2 regions of the Bacillus sp. FSL K6-3431 genome follow, and region 2 is predicted to be linked to the other one. Evidence: riboswitches for the same ligand, from Rfam matches in the RefSeq annotation. Region 2 holds a riboswitch; the other holds the start of a gene.

Region 1 (9,373 bases), 220 kb from region 2:
AACTTGAACAGACTAGTTTATGGGTTGGAATGAAAGGCAATCCACTGTTATGAGTATCATTGTAGTGTAAATAGTTTAGGAGAGGATATTCAAAAATTCACCAAATGATAACCGGCGAAAATTTTACTCGAAAATAAAAAGAAGATAATTTGTCATGACTTTTCGCTAATATACGACAACTTTTCTGTGAATATGTTTATAATGGAAGGCATGCTTATCAAAATTATATTTAGGAGTCTTCACTATGAATTATTCACAGAAACTATCAATTAAGAAAAATATAACAGTAGGACTGATGTTGTTCGCATTATTTCTCGGGGCAGGAAATATTATATTTCCCCCTGAACTTGGTCAGATGGCAGGAGAAAATATAATCATTTCGATGATTGGCTTTCTCATTACTGGCGTCGGTCTCCCGTTGTTAGCTGTTATTGCTATTGCAAAGTCAGGTAGTGACTTTGAGTTAATCGCGAGTCGAGTACATCCTCTCTTTGGCATTATTTTCACAATTATTGTTTATTTATCGATTGGTCCATTTTTCGGTATCCCACGTACAGCAACCGTTTCTTATGAAATCGGGATCGTACCATTTTTGCCGGAAATATTACAGAATTCGAGATGGACGCTTGCGGTGTTTACCATTCTGTTTTTCGTTATCACCGTTCTATTTGCGTTAAATCCAACAAAGCTTGTTGACCGAGTTGGTAAAATCCTAACACCAGTTCTACTTATTGTCATTGGATTACTTGCCTTAAAAAGCTTTATCACACCGATGGGGGAAATAGGTGCTCCACTTGGCTCGTATGTAGACAATGCCTTTTTTGAAAGTTTCGTTCAAGGGTATTTGACGATGGATGTCATCGCAGCACTTGCGTTTGGTATTGTTGTTATCAATGCTTTACATAATGAAGGGGTAAGAGAGAGTAAATCACTTGTAAAAGCAACAATAATTGCAGGTGCCATCGCAGCAGCCGGGTTATCGCTCGTTTATATTTCGCTTGGATATATTGGGGCAACAAGTATGGAAGTAGTCGGATTACAGGAAAACGGAGGAGCAATTTTATCAATTGCTTCGAAGGTACTCTATGGACAGTCTGGAACAATGATACTTGCAGTTACGATTATTTTTGCTTGTTTGACAACATCAATTGGCCTTGTTTCTGCATGCTCGCAATATTTCGGTAAGCTAATGCCGAAAATACCCTATAAGTTGTATGTTTTCATTTTTGCCGGATTTAGTATGTTCGTAGCTAATGTTGGACTTACAAAGTTAATCGAGATCTCCGTTCCAATATTGCTGATCGTGTATCCATTAGCGATTGTTCTGATGTTGATGTCATTTATTGATCATTTATTTGGTCGTGAGCCAATTGTTTATTCACTTGCACTAATTGGGACTGTCATTGTTAGTATTTTTGATGGACTGAAAGCTGCCGATATTAACATCCCTATCGTTGAAAATATCTTATCCTTTTTACCACTATATGAACAAGGGATTGGTTGGCTGGTACCCGCAATAGTCGGTGCATTTCTAGGTATTCTTATTCATAAGCTAAAGAAAAAATAGTTGAAATCGGAGGACATCCCTATGAAAGAATTGAAAAGGTTGGGAGAAGGCGATTATGAGGAAGCAGTAGCATTATCTCAGTTTGCATTTCAATACAAGCTATCTGATGAAGAGCGCGAGAAGAAGGTGGAGGAATTTAGAAATCAGGTCATTTGGGGGCATATAGTCGAAGGGAAATTGGCCGCCAAATTGCATCTTTTTCCTTTCACTTGCTATATAAACGGCGAATCATTTGACGTCGGGGGCGTTTGCTCCGTTGCTACATGGCCAGAATATCGGCGTCAAGGAAGCATTAGGGCACTAATGCAGCAATCACTTCAGTATATGAGAGAAATTGGACAAACGGTTTCTTATCTCCATCCCTTCTCCGTAGCCTTTTATCGGAAATTCGGTTGGGAATTGACGTTTTCGAATCGTAATTATAAGATTCCAATTAATCATTTAAAAAGGAATTGGGCTGGGAAGGGATTAGTGAGACGTATTGATGCTGACATACCTTTACTGCATACCATTTATACGGATTATGCAAGAAAATATAATGGGATGCTCGGTCGGGACGAAAATTGGTGGGAACAGCGTGTATTAAAGGATCAGCCACAAATAGCGGTTGCATATAATGAGGCAGGCAATCCTGGAGGGTACATTATTTATCATGTGAAAGATCAGCTGATGACTGTAAAGGAAATGGTTTCTACCTCTTTAAATGAATGGAAGCTTTTATATCAATTTATCGCAAATCATGATTCGATGGCGGAAAATGTTACGATCACTGTACCAGAAAATGATCATCTTCCTTTTATACTAGATGAACCAAGGTTTGAACAAATGAATATTCCTTTTTGTATGGCACGAATTGTAGATGTACTACCTTTTTTGAAAAAATATCCTTTCCATATCGAAGAAGGAAATGCAACGGAATCTATTATTCTACAGGTTGATGATGAGTTCCTACCTGAAAATGAAGGAGTTTACGAGATAAAACTGGAAAATGGTATGATGGATGTATGTATGCTGAAGGATTTTAGAGGTGAAACAGGCATACATTGTAGCATCCAAGCATTAACGGCCATGTTTTTAGGATATAAACGCCCGTCGACACTCCATAATTTAGGTATGCTCAGTGGTGAAAAGGAAGAAATAGAGCGATTTGAAACAATGATTCCATCTAGACAAACGTATATGATCGACTTTTTCTAATATATGTTGTAGGAATGTGGGTAACCAAAAATATTAACTTATGATAAGATGATAGAGAGAAAAATATATCCGTCTTTACGGAAGAGGTTCTAGCTACCCTCTCTAAAAAACTAAGGAAAAACAGTACCGTTTTCTTAGGTGCTGTTTTTTTCTGTGAAAAAGGAGTTATCAGATGAAGAAAAAAGAAAAGGCAATCGTCGTATTTAGTGGAGGTCAGGACAGTACAACATGTTTGTTCTGGGCAATGAAGCGATTTGCAGAAGTAGAAGCAGTTACGTTTGATTACAATCAAAGGCATCGTTCAGAAATTGAATGTGCGAAAAAAATTACACGAGAACTTGGGATTAAGCATCATGTTCTTGATATGAACCTTTTACATCAATTAGCACCTAATGCATTGACTCGTGATGAAATTGAGGTTGAAGGTGGAGAGAATGGAGAATTACCTTCCACTTTTGTCCCAGGAAGAAACTTGTTATTTATGTCATTTGCTGGTGTATTAGCACATCAAATCCAAGCTAAAAGTCTTGTTACAGGTGTGAGTGAAACAGACTTTAGCGGCTATCCAGATTGCACCGATATATTTATGAAATCACTCAATGTTACATTAAACCTATCAATGGAAAAAGACTTTGTGATACACACGCCATTAATGTGGCTGAATAAGGAAGAAACATGGGAACTCGCAGATCAATTAGATGCATTTGAGTTTATTAGGGAAAAAACACTGACATGCTATAACGGTGTAATTGCTGATGGTTGTGGTAAGTGTCCTGCTTGTATACTGAGAAAAAAAGGACTTGACGACTACTTGATCAATCGGAAGGAGGTAGATAATAATGTATGGCTTTAGAATTGTCGATAAACTTCAGAAGATGGATGAGGATATTAAACGTGAACAATTAAAGTATCATCATAAAAGAGTGCTAGTAAGTAAAGAATTTACGTTCGATTCCGCACATCATTTGCATTGTTATGAGGGTAAATGTAAAAACCTGCATGGACATACGTACAAAGTGGTATTTGGTATCAGTGGATATGCAGACGATCGTGGCCTAGTCATTGATTTTGGGGATATGAAGGACATTTGGAAATCAGAAATAGAGATTCATCTTGATCATAAATATTTAAATGAATCATTGCCACCAATGAATACGACAGCTGAAAATATCGTTGTGTGGATATATGAGAAAATGAGTGAAGTTTTGCAACAAGGGGATAGACAAAAACAGTATCATGATGTGAGAGTCGAGTTTGTTCGTTTATATGAAACTCCCACAAGCTATGCGGAAGCAAGACGGGAGTGGATGGAAATTGAGTAAGATTCCTGTGATGGAAATATTCGGACCAACCATTCAAGGAGAAGGTATGGTTATCGGCCAGAAGACGATGTTTGTGCGGACTGCCGGTTGTGATTATTCATGTGCATGGTGTGATTCGTCTTTTACATGGGATGGTAGTGCCAAAGATATGATTAAACAAATGGACGCGGAGTCGATTTGGGAAGAATTAAAGTCAATTGGTGGTGACGGTTTTTCCTTTGTTACGATTTCCGGGGGGAATCCTGCCTTATTAAAAAATTTAACTCATTTAGTACAGTTATTGAAAAACAATAACATTAAAACATGTTTAGAAACACAGGGTAGCAAATGGCAGGAATGGTTTCTTGATATAGATGAATTAACAATTTCTCCTAAACCACCTAGTTCAAAAATGTCGACTGATTTTAAGATATTGGATACGATTATAGAGAAGCTAAATCAGCAATCAACTTCACAAAGTATTAGCTTAAAAGTAGTTGTTTTTGATGACGAAGACTTTGCATATGCAAAAAGAGTTCATCAATGCTATCCAATGATTCCTTTCTTTTTACAGGTAGGAAATGACGATTCAAGCACCTCTGATCATGGCAGTCTAGTCTCCAACTTACTAGAAAAGTATGAATGGCTAATAAATAAAGTCATCGCAGATCCGGAAATGAATCATGTAAAGGCGCTTCCTCAATTACATACATATATATGGGGGAATAAGAGAGGCGTATAGCCTAATAAAAAGCTTGTTCAAATTGTCCATATTTTTTATTAGGTGTTATGCACAAAAATACTCTTGCTCCAAGGAACTATCCCTAATCGTTCCTTGGAGCAAGAGATAAAATGAGCCAAATATTAACAGCTTCATATAACAAAGCCTATAATAAATGTAAAAGTGCCTTATCTGATACCATTTTTAATCAAGTTCTATGCTGATTATTTCGCCAGTATTCACATCAACCTCTACTTCATATTTGACGCCTTGTTGTGTTACGATGTCTACTTCATATATTAAAGCTCCCATTTTAGTATCTAGCTCCACTTTAACTATTTGGCCAGGAACTCGTTCTACAGCTATATTCATTGCCTCTTGGATTGTAACTCTGCGCTGCAAATTAATTGGTTGTTGGTGGTATCCTTCTTGGTTATACCAATTAGTAGGTTGTTGGTGATATCCTTGGTTATGCCAATAATGATTTTGATTATACCAATGGTTATTATTCATTAAGCATGCTCCTTTATATATATAATCATAGTCAGTTAATATCATATTCATCTGCCTATGATAGGTGCAAAATTAGGGGAGCAAGCCTTTGTTAAATGATAAAGAGTTAGACAATTCTGAGCATCAATCCCCTAATATGGAATGTTTTCCTTTATAATATAATGAAATACAATTTGAAAAGAAGAAAAGGAATAGTGTGCATGTTAATTAACACATTACTGTATTTTCTTAGGGTGACATAATGAAGAAGCATACAATTATTAGTGATTATTTCCACAACGATCTGTATCGAAAAAGCTTTAATCAATTATCAAAGGATATATTTCAGTTGGATTTAGAATCTTGGTATCAAGCTGGATTTTTTAATGATCGATACATTCCATATTCCTATGTACTAGATGATAAAATTATTGCGAATGCATCGATCAGCTTTTTAGATTTAGTCATTAATCATCAGCAGAAAAAAGCAATTCAAATTGGAACGGTGATGACCGATAAAAAGTATCGTCATCGGGGGTTAGCCAGACTTTTGATGGAGCGGATAATCGCTGATTATGAAGATCAATGTGATATTCTTTATTTATTTGCTAATGATCAAGTTTTACAATTTTATCCGAAATTTGGTTTTAAGAAAATAACTGAAAAGCATTATACAATGGACACAAAAGAAGTTGTCCTCCACAATGCAAAGATTCAAATGTTAAATCCTAATAATGATAGCGACCGATTGATTATTTCCAGACTAATGGAAAATAGGAAGCCAGTTTCGAATCTTTTTGGTGTTGTGAATGATAAGTGGCCACTTTCCGCTTCAACACTCGATTCTTATTGTGATTATTTAGAACGTTATTACCTCGTCGATGATGATGTAATCGTATTAGCCGGCAGAGACGAGGGTGTGTTGAACATCTATGATATCATTAGCCAAAACACTATTAATTTGGATGATGTCATAGAAAAAATGATTACTAAACGAGATCATCAGATTGACTTTCATTTCATCCCAGAATTGAAAAAGTACAAGGTAATGAATACGTCAGCATGTTGGGAAGATGATACCTTATTTATAAAATCTAAAGAGCCGATTGATTTTGATGTGTTATTTCCTTTAACATCGCACACGTAACATAATACATATTAATTTTTAAGTATCGGGGGGAGTTCGTTGGAGAATGTTCTTTCTTTTAAGGATGTAACATGGCGAAGAGAAGGGCAAGTGATTTTAAGTGAGATCAATTGGAATATACAACATGATGAACATTGGGCAATACTTGGATTAAATGGGTCTGGAAAAACATCTCTACTTAATATTATGACAGGCTATCATTTTCCAACCAAAGGAGATGTTACGGTATTAGGAAATGAATTTGGTAAAACGAATTTACCGGAGTTACGCAAGGAAATTGGCTATGTTAGTAGTTCATTAGATCGTTTTTCTCATATCATGCAATATGAAACAGTAGAAGAACTCGTCGTGAGCGGGAAGTTTGCTTCCTTCGGTCTATATGAGGAAGTGTCTGATACCGATTGGCAAAAGGCGAATTTTTTATTAAGTAGTTTACGGTTAGATTATTTGAAGGGAAAGTCTTTTCAAGTATTGTCCCAAGGTGAAAAAAGAAGGGTACTGATTGCCAGAGCACTGATGAGTGGTCCTAAAATGTTGATTTTAGATGAACCTTGTTCTGGATTGGATATTCTTTCACGCGAGGAAGTTCTAGCTCTAACGAAAGAAATAGTCAAAAGTAAATGTCACTTAATTTATGTTACACACCATATAGAAGAATTAGTAAATGAAATTACACATGTTTTACTTCTTCATAATGGAAAAATAGTGGCAGCTGGGCCGAAGAAAGAAGTTGTAAGAGATGATTTATTATCAGAAACATTTCAGATAGGTGTACAGGTTCGTTGGGAAGAAAATCGACCATGGCTGTCTGTTAGAAAATAGTATGAGTGTAAAATCATAGAAACTATTTGTATTTTCAACTCCCCTTGATCAGGTGAAGCTGACTAAGAGGAGTTTATTTTTTCTAGAAAATGATTCCATTAATGCTTTGGAATATATGTTGGTTTAGTTACAGCTGTTGAAATATATGTCGAACGTTGATATCATAGACTGTCGGGATGTTTAATTTTTATCAATATTAAAGCTTACATGGTAGGAGGTGCACATCATAAGTAAAATCATAGACTATGTTTCTCGTAACAATAACGAAATACTCCAATTCACTTTGGAGCATATCCAGTTGGTTGGAATTGCAACGATTATCGCCATTTTGATTGGTGTTCCTCTCGGTATTTATTTAACTACCAATGAATATTTGGCAGAATCAATTCTTCGCATTGCATCAATTATTATGACAATTCCGAGTCTCGCTTTATTCGGAATGATGATCCCCATTCTATCTCTCATCGGCCAAGGAATAGGATTTTTGCCTGCATTAATTGCACTTGTACTATACTCACAACTGCCCATCATACGTAACACCTATACAGGTATAAAAGATGTTAATCCAAATGTTCGTGATGCTGCTAAGGCAATCGGTATGTCGACTGTTCAACGATTAGTAAAGGTGGAAATTCCAATCGCAATGCCACTCATTATGACTGGAATTCGTCTTGCTACGGTTATGAATATTGGAATTGGAGCTATTGCAGCATTTATTGGAGCTGGAGGCTTAGGTGTTTTAATCAATCAAGGAATTAGCCGTTCTAATTCGACAATGGTGATTGTAGGGGCTGTGGCAGTATCTATTATGGCTATTATTGCTGATTTACTACTTAAGTATATTCAAAATCGTTTTACCGTAAAAGGAATAAATAGTTGAAGTGAGGTAAGCGTGTGATTAAATTCCAAAATGTAATTAAAACATATGAAGGAAATATTAGAGCGATCGATAATGTAAGCTTTAATGTGGAAGATGGCGAGTTTGTTATTCTACTTGGTCCCTCTGGTTGCGGGAAAACAACATTATTACGAATGGTCAACCAACTAGAAACAATTACAGATGGCGATATCATTCTTAATGATAAAAGTGTAAAACACTCGAATATCATTGAAATGCGTCGGAACATTGGATACGTTATTCAAAGTAATGGATTATTTCCTAATATGACGATTGAAGATAATGTTTTGGCCGTACCTAATTTAATTGGCTGGGATAGGGCAAAGCAACAAAAACGTTATTCATATTTGATGGATTTAATAGGCCTGAATCCTGATGAATATAGAAAAAGATATCCACATGAGTTATCTGGGGGACAGCAACAAAGAATAGGTGTGGCGAGAGCCCTTGCAGCAGATCCACCTGTCATGTTAATGGACGAGCCATTTGGTGCACTAGATCCGATTATTCGCACAAGATTGCAAGAAGAGTTTTTACAAATTCAAAGAGAAGTAAAGAAAACGATTCTATTCGTAAGTCACGACATTGATGAAGCTGTGAAAATGGGAGATAGAATCGCTTTATTTCGTGATGGAAAAATCATGCAATATGATCGCCCAGCAGAGATTCTAAATCATCCCAAAAATGATTTTGTTTCGGAATTTATTGGGAATGATCGAATGTTAAAATCGATGAGTCTATACACAATTAAAGATTTGTCTAAAGTTTGTTCGCTTCAACCAAATAGTACTTCCGAAGATATAAAAATCATCCAAGAAAACGCATCATTACGAACAGCTATTTCTTTATTATTAAATCAAGAAGCTGATCAACTCGTCATTGAAGATGAAAATGGAAATAATATGGGCAGCTTGACGTTTGACCTTATCGACGAGTTCCTTCGCATGGAAGTTAGAGGAAGCAAAGTATATGAATAAAAAGAAACTAATAGCGAATATTGTCAAAGTAATATCTTGGATATTTGTAATTGTCTTTTTTTATTGGGCAATCAAGAACAATATGCTTACTCATATTTATGAAGAGCCAGATAAATTTTTGCGATTGCTCAAGCAACACCTAACAATCGTACTCGTCTCAGGTTTAGCGGCTATTTTTACGGCAATTCCATTAGGTATATTATTGACACGACCGAGATTTCGTAAAGGAGAATGGTTGTTTGTCAATATTG
Region 2 (9,373 bases):
TCATCGGATTATATTTCATGGATGTGGAAAAGCGCGTACATGGGATATGCTTCAGCTTTTAAATAGTCATTTTAATCGTTTAAGAATGCTACGCCTTTCTCGAGACTCCAATTGGGAACATATTATTTCACAGCATAAAGAAATATATGAATTAATTAATAATAAAGATGCTGAAAGAGCAAGGTGTGTAATGGTAAAACATCTAAGAATGGTAGTGATTGAGAAAGATCAATTAATGAGAGACTATCCACATTACTTCATTTAAGATAAAGTCTATTATTATTTTAAGGAGAAAAGCACATGAAGGTTTCATTCCGCTGGTTTGGTAGCAAAGACGATAGCATTTCATTGACGCATATCAAACAGATTCCTGGAATAGAGGGGATCGTGGGAACACTTCCGGACATTCCAGCCGGTGAATTGTGGCCACAGGATAGAATAACGGCACTTAAAGGGGAAATTGAGCAGTATGGCTTGAAACTTGAGGTGATTGAAAGTGTCAATATTCATGAAGATATTAAGTTAGGCCTACCTACTCGTGATTATTATATCGAAAATTATATAGATACAATTCGGAATTTATCGCAAATTGGTGTAAAGGTAATTTGTTATAATTTTATGCCTATTTTTGATTGGATTAGATCCGATTTAGCAAAGGTTCTGGCTGATGGCTCAACAGTCCTTGCTTATGAAAAAGCTAAAGTGGAAACCGTTGATCCTTCTGTCTTATTTGGAAAGATGGAAGGAGAGGCAAATGGCTTTTCACTTCCTGGGTGGGAAGCGGAAAGGCTTAAGTTAATCAAAGATTTATTTGAATTATATAAAGATGTGACTGAAGAAGATTTATTTAATAACTTAAAGTACTTCTTAGAGAAGATAATTCCTGTTGCAGAAGAATGTGGCATAAAAATGGCGATTCATCCAGATGATCCACCTTGGTCAGTATTTGGGTTACCGCGGATCGTGACAAATAAAGAAAATCTACTAAGGATCATTCAACTCGTTGATAGTCCATCTAATGGGCTTACAATATGTTCAGGTTCATTAGGGGCCAATCCTGAAAATAATATACCTGAAATAATGAGGTATTTTTGTGAAATGAATCGTGTGCCATTTGTACATATTAGAAATATCAAACTTTATGAAAATGGTGATTTTGAAGAAAGATCACATTTAAATAGTGATGGTTCACTTGAAATGGTCGAAATCGTCAAAGCTCTTCATGCTACTGGTTTTACCGGCTATTTTCGACCAGATCACGGACGGATGATATGGGACGAGGAAGCTCGTCCAGGATACGGTTTATATGACCGCGCACTTGGAATTATGTATATATTGGGAATATGGGACAACCTAGAAAACCTAAAGAAAGGGAGAACAAAATGCTTCCAATCAACGATCGGTTAAAAGGAAAAGTCGCAGTCGTTACAGGTGGAGGAGGTGTGCTTGGCAGTTATATGGCGAAGGAACTTGCTAGACAAGGTGTGAAGGTAGCCATTTTAAATCGGACTTTCGAAAAAGGAAAAAAAGTCGCAGATGAAATCATTCGCCAAGGTGGAACGTCACTAGCTGTTGAGTGCAATGTTGTAAATATGGAAAATGTAAAAGTAGCGGAAGAGGCTGTATATAACGAATTCGGAAAATGTGACATCTTAATTAATGCGGCAGGTGGGAATCATCGTGATGGAATGACAACAAATGAGATATTGCAATTAAATGACTTAAGTAATAAGGACATCAATACATTCTTTGATTTAACACTCGAAGGGTTTGAGTTTGTTTTTAATCTTAATATTATTGGTACGTTAATACCTACGCAGATTTTTGCGAAAAAAATGGTTGGCAATAATGGAACCATCATTAACATTTCATCTATGAGTGCACCAAGCCCAATGACAAAAGTGCCGGCATATAGTGCAGCTAAAGCCGGGATTGAAAATTTTACGAAATGGGCTGCTGTTCATATGGCGGAATCTGGCATTCGTGTCAATGCAATTGCACCCGGCTTTTTTCTCACTGAACAAAATAAAGCCATGCTAAAAAACGCTGACGGATCAAATACAGATCGTACAGAAAAAATTATAACCCATACTCCAATGAGGAGGCTGGGTAACCCAGAGGATTTGCTTGGCACTTTATTATGGCTTGTTAATGATGAAGCAAGTGGATTTGTAACGGGAATCAGTGTGCCAGTTGATGGTGGATTTATGGCTTATTCTGGTGTGTGAGTTTCCTTCAGCAAATACCCAAAAGTAAAAAAATATTGAATTGTCTTGAAACACACCAGTATGCACGGGTGTCAGGTGCTACTACGATAACTGTTTGTATGTTTTTGCGATATTAGTGTTAAGCGGGAAATAAAAAATAGGTTACCTAAAAATTGCTAAAGGATTCTTCCTTTGGCAATTTTATTTGTTATGTGAAATCCATGATTGCAGAAACGATGAAAAGGATAGAAATACGCCTGAAATGCAGAGAAAAAAGACCTGTAAAAATATTAATCTATAAGCTTCTATTTATTGCGGATTATATTAGATGAATGTGATAATATAGAGCGATGGATTTTTGTTAGAAAAATACAAAAAAAGGTGTGATGAAACCATTGATAAAAGTACTTGGTCTGCATCATCTTAGTATAGCGATTACGAATTTAGAGAAGAGCAAATTATTTTACGGCGAAATATTAGGGCTTCAAGAATTACCTCGTCCTAATTTCGATTTCGAGGGAGCTTGGTATCAAATTGGAACCCAGCAAATACATTTAATTGTATTCCCCCATTCTAAAACGCTAAGAAATTGTGATGAAATTAATACAATAGATAGTCATATCGCACTTCAAGTGCAGAATTATCAAGAAACATTGGATTATTTAAGGAATCACGATGTTCCGGTGATAGAAAATACAGGCACAAAAAGTGGTTTAAAACAAATTTTCTGTTTAGACCCAGATCAAAACATTATAGAGTTGAATTTAGGATAGTAAATATCACAAGACAGTGATTGTTCAGTAAGTACGTTGGCATCTAACAGTATGTATAAGTAAGCTGATTTATACATGGCATGTGGATGCCTTTTTTAAAAGGAGATATAAGAGCTTATGAGTAAGGTAACAAAAAAGAAATTAACGCTATTTGCATTAACATGGCCAATTTTTATTGAATTGCTTCTTCATATGTTAATGGGTAATGCCGATACATTAATGTTATCGCAGTATTCAGATCAATCAGTTGCTGCTGTAGGTGTATCGAATCAACTACTATCACTTGTTATAGTTATGTTTGGTTTTATCTCAACTGGTACAGCTGTTTTAATTGCACAAAGTATTGGGGCCAAAAAAAATAGCACTGCTAAAGAAATTGCGGTTGTTTCAATCGGAATGAACTTACTTTTTGGTGTGGTATTAAGTTTACTGGTCTTTATTTTTTATAAACCAATCTTGGCAGTGATGGACTTACCGAGTGAACTTTATGACGAGGCAGGGATCTATTTAAAAATTGTTGGTGGTTTTTCTTTTATTCAAGCGATCATTATGACCATCGGAGCAATTGTACGTTCTTATGGTTTCACAAAAGATATTATGTATGTGACGATAGGCATGAATATTATCAACGTAATAGGTAACTACTTATTTATATTTGGCCCATTTGGTTTACCAGTTCTCGGTGTGGAAGGTGTCGCTATCTCAACTGCTGTTAGTCGGTTTATCGGGGTCATTGCGGCAATTATTATATTATTTAAACGTGTTCAAGGGGAATTTCCATTTCAAATGTTATGGAAGGTCCCAAAAGCACATGTTCAAAATTTATTACGAATCGGAGTTCCATCTGCTGGAGAGCATTTATCATACAACGCATCACAAATGGTCATCACTTTTTTCATCGCAATGCTAGGAACAGAAGCACTTACTTCAAAAGTTTATGTACAAAACGTTACAATGTTTTTAATGTTGTTTGGAATGGCAATTGCGCAGGGAACGCAAATTATTGTGGGGCATATGATCGGTGCTAAAGAACTGGAGCAAGCGTATAAACGAGGTTTGGATAGTTTAAGAAAAGCAATTATCCTCGCTTTTGGGATGGCAATCGTCGCGTCTATTTTTTCAAAGAATCTCTTAGGCATCTTTACATCCAATTTAGACATCGTTCAAACTGGAAGTATCTTAATTATACTTTCTATCATACTCGAGCCAGGTCGCGCATTTAATATGGTTTTAATTAATTCATTAAGAGCTGCTGGTGACGTTAAGTTTCCCGTGTATATAGGAATCATGTCAATGTGGGGTGTATCTGTTCCACTAGCATACATACTAGGGATACACTTTGATATGGGCCTACTAGGAGTCTGGATCGCCTTTATCGCAGACGAATGGCTACGGGGAGTACTAATGCTAAGACGTTGGAAAGCAAGAGGCTGGCTAGAAAAAACACGCTTCTTTGTAACATGAACAGAAATGCGGAGGCGCAGTAGCTAGACATGAAAAAGGAATATCGGCTAAGATCGCCACGTCGTGTGGCAACGTCCATATGACCCACATCGTGTGGGCTAAGATCCAGCTCCTTGTTCCTCGATGTAGGTTTTGGATTATGTCGGTGAAAGATTCAATTATTAATAAAGGAAGGGGGTGTCCAAAAAGGCATATAATTGGCTTTTTAGGAGACCCTCTCAATTTTATACTCATCGCGAAAAAGGCACGACCTGATCATTGGACCCCTCCCTGCGAAAAAAGCAGCACTAAGGTAAATCGAACGTCTACCGATTGCCCCTCACTGCAAAAAGAGCAGAACTAAGGTAAATCGAACGTCTACCGATTGCCCCTCACTGCAAAAAGAGCAGGCCTAAGGTAAATCGAACGTCTACTGATTTCCGCTCACTGCAAAAAGAGCAGGACTAAGGTAAATCGAACGTTTACTGATTTCCGCTCACTGTGAAAAAGGCACTCCCAAGGTCAATTGCTCCCCCTCCCGCTCCAATATCAACTGATATTTTTCTCTAAATCAGAGCAAGATGAAAAATCAGCAGAAAGCCTTTTTAACGATTTTCCTACTTATCGGACAGCTCCTTCCTTTTAATGTTTTTGGTTTCAGCTTCAAAAAGGTAGTTCAAAGTATTTTTGAAATCTTGTATATTCCTATCAAAGAGAAAATATATGATTAAATAAAAGAAAGTGTACGAAAATACTAAGTTTTTATTCTGTAACATGGACAGACACTAACAAATAGTCATATAATAAGGTCATATATACATAGCACAAAAATGAATCACGTATAAAGGGGGGATAAATAAATGTCTGTTGTGAGAATCTTGACTGGTCTTTGGAAAAATAGTACGGAGACAGGCGATAAAGCGAAAGATCCTAACCTAAAAACTCGTTATTATAAAATAAGTAAGCGCAAACTATTGGACCGAATAACGTTTGTTGTTAATAATAAGCTTAAGGGATGGAGTATCACCCACGTAGATCAGGATCGCGGTGAAATGTTAATTGAAAAAAAGGGAACTGTAAGACAAAACCAAATTGTTATCTCAGTCTACCAAGTGGAACCGTTGACTTCTGCTGTTGATATCGTGTCCGCGTATAAGGAAGGCTTTGGCGATTTAGGATTAAGTTATTTTACAGTTATCAAATTCTTTGAAATATTAAACAAAGAAGTTCCAGCCGTTAGTAAATAATATGAATCGGACTAAGTATGCTGTAATAGTAAAAGCAGAAACTTAGGCCGGTTTTTTGTATCCGAGTGTAATGGACAGTAATTTCATGATGCATCTATGCTGATGTGGAAATGCCCTCTAGCGCGGGGGATTTCTAAAACTTTGACTTCATGTAGATTTGGGATCTGTTAGGTTTAAATACTTTGTTTATTCAACGGATAAAGAAAAATGTAAGTGTTATCATTAAAATATACAAATATTTCAGGAGGCATAACCATGAAGTATCGAAAACTAGGTAATACAGGTATAAATGTGAGTGAGGTAAGCTTTGGTACTTGGGCGATTGGTGGAGCTTGGGGGAAAACGAATGATCAAGAGTCATTGAAAGCTTTGAATTATGCAATAGGTCAAGGTGTTAATTTTTTTGACACTGCAGATGTGTATGGTGATGGCCATAGTGAAGAGCTGTTAGCTAAAGTGACCAAAGGGAAGGAAGACGAGATATTTATTGCAACAAAGTTTTGTAGAAGTGGTGATATTTTATCTAAGGAAAATTATTCATATGAAGCTGTTCGAACATATTGTGAAGCTAGTTTGAAACGTTTGAACCGTGAAGCGCTTGATTTATATCAAATTCATTGTCCACCGACTGATATTTTAAAAGATGGAGCAGTATTTGAAGTGCTTGATCGTCTGCAAGAAGAAGGGAAAATTAAGAATTATGGTGTAAGTGTTGAAACAGTCGAGGAAGGTTTGCTTTGTTTGGAAAACCATAATGTAAAAACATTACAAGTCATATTTAATATTTTTCGTCAAAAACCATTGGAAGCACTTTTACCAGAAGCGTATAAAAAAGATGTTGGTATACTTGTCAGATTGCCACTTGCTAGCGGTTTACTCACTGGAAAATTTACAAAAGATCATATTTTTGAAGAAAACGATCATCGCAAATTTAATGAGAATGGAGAATCGTTTAATGTAGGGGAAACCTTTGCTGGTCTTGGCTTTGCAAAAGGGGTTGAACTTTCAGAACAGTTAACATGGATTGCTAAAGGAAGGGATTCTATGGCAACCTCTGCATTGCGCTGGCTACTTGATCAAAAAAAAATATCTTGTATTATTCCGGGATTTAGAAACATCGGGCAAATTGATGAAAATCTAAAAGCATTAAAAGAAAAGAGTTTTACAGATATAGAAATGAATAAAATATCTAGATTTTATCAAGAAAATGTAGAATCATTCATTAGAGGTCCCTATTAATCTATAATAAAAACAAAACGGCCTAAGTATGCTGCTATAATAAGAGCAGAAACCTAGGCCACTTTTTATTAAATTAGCTTTCCAAAATGGATGCGTTTGTTCAATGCAATCATCAGTGGTATACCGACTAACATGACAATAAACTCTCCTATTGCGACAGTTAACCATGTGAACAGAAAAGGAAACCCAAGTGCCAGATTCAATTCAAACGCAATAATAAACATCGTAAAGGTAAAGATGAGTGTGTTAAATATCATCCGATTTCTCATACTTTTAATGAATCTTGCGGAGAAAATTGTAATGGATAAGGCAATAATCGATTGGCTTACACCGAATACTAGATCAAACCAGCCAAGTGGTGAAAATAAGTTTGTTAGAAACACGCCAGCCACAATTCCGAAAATATACTTTTTATTAAAAACAACAAGATGATTAAACACCTCAGAAACACGAAATTGGATGTTAGTGAAACCGAATGGTGCGATAAGTGCAAAAATCGCACAATATAACGCCGCTATTACAGCGTTTATTACAAGTGTTTTTATTTTCATTTAAAAATCTCTCCCTAGTTTTTTTGCGTGGGATGGTTACGAACCACGTTGTATATGGACCCAAGGAGGTATTGTATAATAGATTAGGTGGTTACGTCAATGGTTTGCATAAAAAAAGGACCTTCCATTTAGTGGAGAGCCCTGTGCAAATGCTAATTAATCACTTACTGTTTTTCCTCTTGTCAGTTGTTCGAACTCCTTCATATCTTCATTATTTGTTTTGGTTAGGTGGAATGGATTATTTGTTTTATTCATATCTATCCTTATACCCATTTTGCTACTAGCTGTTCCTATAGAATCATTAATAATTCCTTCTTGCTTGCCGTCGAAATGAGGGTCAGAATTAGCCCCTAAGTCCCGTTTTTTATCTGGCATCATTATCAGCTCCTACTGAGTAGGTTGGGACCAATAATGAAAAATATACGTGGGAATATAGAAAAATTCGAAAAAAAACCACTTTCCAGTAGAGGAAAGTGAGAAAAAGTTATTACTGTTTTAAATCTATTTTTATTGGTTCCATTTTAATTGGATTATTTGAACTTAAAGTACCAAATGGAACCATAAGAGAATAATCAGCGTAATCAAAATCATCAGTGTTCTCAATGATAAAAGTAGATTGGAAATGTAACTCGTTCTCATTCGTTCGTTTAGCTTGATCGCTGAGAATCGTAAAGCCAAGCGTTTCATCGATTAGTTCACTTTGCTTATCTACTTTGATATCATCTGTTTTTATTATTTTTATGAAATCGGCGAAGTTCTGAATGATATCCTTTTTAAAATCGTCCATGCTAATATTTTGAATGGTATAATCTACAGTTAATTTTTCCTCGTTCGTTACTATGTTGTTTACGTTTATCTTATATTCAAATCGATCGCTTTCAATCGAGAATGGGGTAGGACTATTCAATGATTTGATTGTATCCTTTTCAACTTTTTTTATTTCAGGATAAACCATTAAATAATTGGCATTCTCATCAATTTTGCTTGTGAAAAGTTCTCTTACCGATTTCTCTACCTTTCCATTCAATTCATTCATGTTTAATAGATCAGTGCTGTTTTTCGATAGCCTATTCTTGTTATCATCAAAAACAGTTATGTTTATTTCATCAACTACCCCGGGCATTGGTACAATGGTAGTGTACTCAAACATTGTCGTAGCTTTTCCCTTAGTAATAGATTTCATGTTAACAGTATAATCACCATCTTTTGATGTAGTTTCATAAACGGTAGATATTTTTTCAAAAGGAATTTGTTTAACAGGAACATCGAACTTCCAATTACCTTTTATATCGGCCATCGAAGTGAAAGTGAGAGGGATAGTAAAGTTGGCGGGAATTTGTTTATCTGGATTGTAAAATTCGACTGCCCCAATAAAACCATCCTCCATCTCCTTTAAATCAGTACTACTTGATGACCATTGATTTTTAGCTAATCCATCAAATAAATGGTAGCTATATCCCGATACGGGGCGGTTACCCTCATCGATATGTTTGATTGTTAGATCTTTCCCGGTCGTTTTAAATGTAACACCGATGACATTCCCATCATAATAGGCACTTGTTATAGTAATATCAACACCATTATTGCTGGCTTTTTCATTAAGTGATGTGATTAGGTTATTCGTATATAGTTCATTTCCCACTGGAGATGTAAAGTTTTCATAAATGGAACCTAGCAATGGTACGTTCGCTAATACATTTGATATCGGTGTAAATAGGAAGCCAGATGCAAGGAAGAGAGAGGCAGCAGCTGTTGAAACAAATAAGCTAGATTTCATCTTCCTTTTTTTGGTTTTACTCTTTTTTCCATTTGATATTGCTTTTGCAATGACGGAACTCACATCTTCCTTTGGCACTTCAATTTCATTTATCTGTTTATCAAGCCATTCCTTGTTCATAGTAATTCGCTCCTTT

Evidence for each region. A riboswitch is a leader RNA that binds a small molecule or an ion and turns the genes downstream of it on or off. The one in region 2 is predicted to bind preQ1.
Region 1: linked by a shared signal. The riboswitch ahead of queC (7-cyano-7-deazaguanine synthase QueC) and the one ahead of MHB53_RS22625 (QueT transporter family protein) in region 2 are both predicted to bind preQ1.

Annotation. Positions count from the first base shown of each region.
Region 1 is NZ_JBBOCT010000001.1:4,548,999-4,558,371, forward strand. Features, by position in the region: gene MHB53_RS21825 (amidase) at 1-53, shown strand, start outside; gene brnQ (branched-chain amino acid transport system II carrier protein) at 245-1,567, shown strand; gene MHB53_RS21835 (GNAT family N-acetyltransferase) at 1,589-2,764, shown strand; PreQ1 riboswitch class I at 2,842-2,884, shown strand; gene queC (7-cyano-7-deazaguanine synthase QueC) at 2,937-3,617, shown strand; gene queD (6-carboxytetrahydropterin synthase QueD) at 3,604-4,086, shown strand; gene queE (7-carboxy-7-deazaguanine synthase QueE) at 4,079-4,807, shown strand; gene MHB53_RS21855 (PepSY domain-containing protein) at 4,991-5,299, opposite strand; gene MHB53_RS21860 (GNAT family N-acetyltransferase) at 5,541-6,425, shown strand; gene MHB53_RS21865 (ABC transporter ATP-binding protein) at 6,465-7,247, shown strand; gene MHB53_RS21870 (ABC transporter permease) at 7,546-8,127, shown strand; gene MHB53_RS21875 (ABC transporter ATP-binding protein) at 8,142-9,122, shown strand; gene MHB53_RS21880 (ABC transporter permease) at 9,115-9,373, shown strand, end outside.
Region 2 is NZ_JBBOCT010000001.1:4,768,386-4,777,758, forward strand. Features, by position in the region: gene MHB53_RS22590 (GntR family transcriptional regulator) at 1-265, shown strand, start outside; gene uxuA (mannonate dehydratase) at 301-1,407, shown strand; gene MHB53_RS22600 (SDR family oxidoreductase) at 1,383-2,228, shown strand; gene MHB53_RS22605 (VOC family protein) at 2,603-2,980, shown strand; gene MHB53_RS22610 (MATE family efflux transporter) at 3,098-4,444, shown strand; gene MHB53_RS22615 (hypothetical protein) at 5,284-5,670, shown strand; gene MHB53_RS22620 (aldo/keto reductase) at 5,926-6,909, shown strand; gene MHB53_RS22625 (QueT transporter family protein) at 6,978-7,460, opposite strand; PreQ1 riboswitch class I at 7,469-7,513, opposite strand; gene MHB53_RS22630 (hypothetical protein) at 7,617-7,838, opposite strand; gene MHB53_RS22635 (DUF4179 domain-containing protein) at 7,948-9,357, opposite strand; gene MHB53_RS22640 (sigma-70 family RNA polymerase sigma factor) at 9,338-9,373, opposite strand, start outside.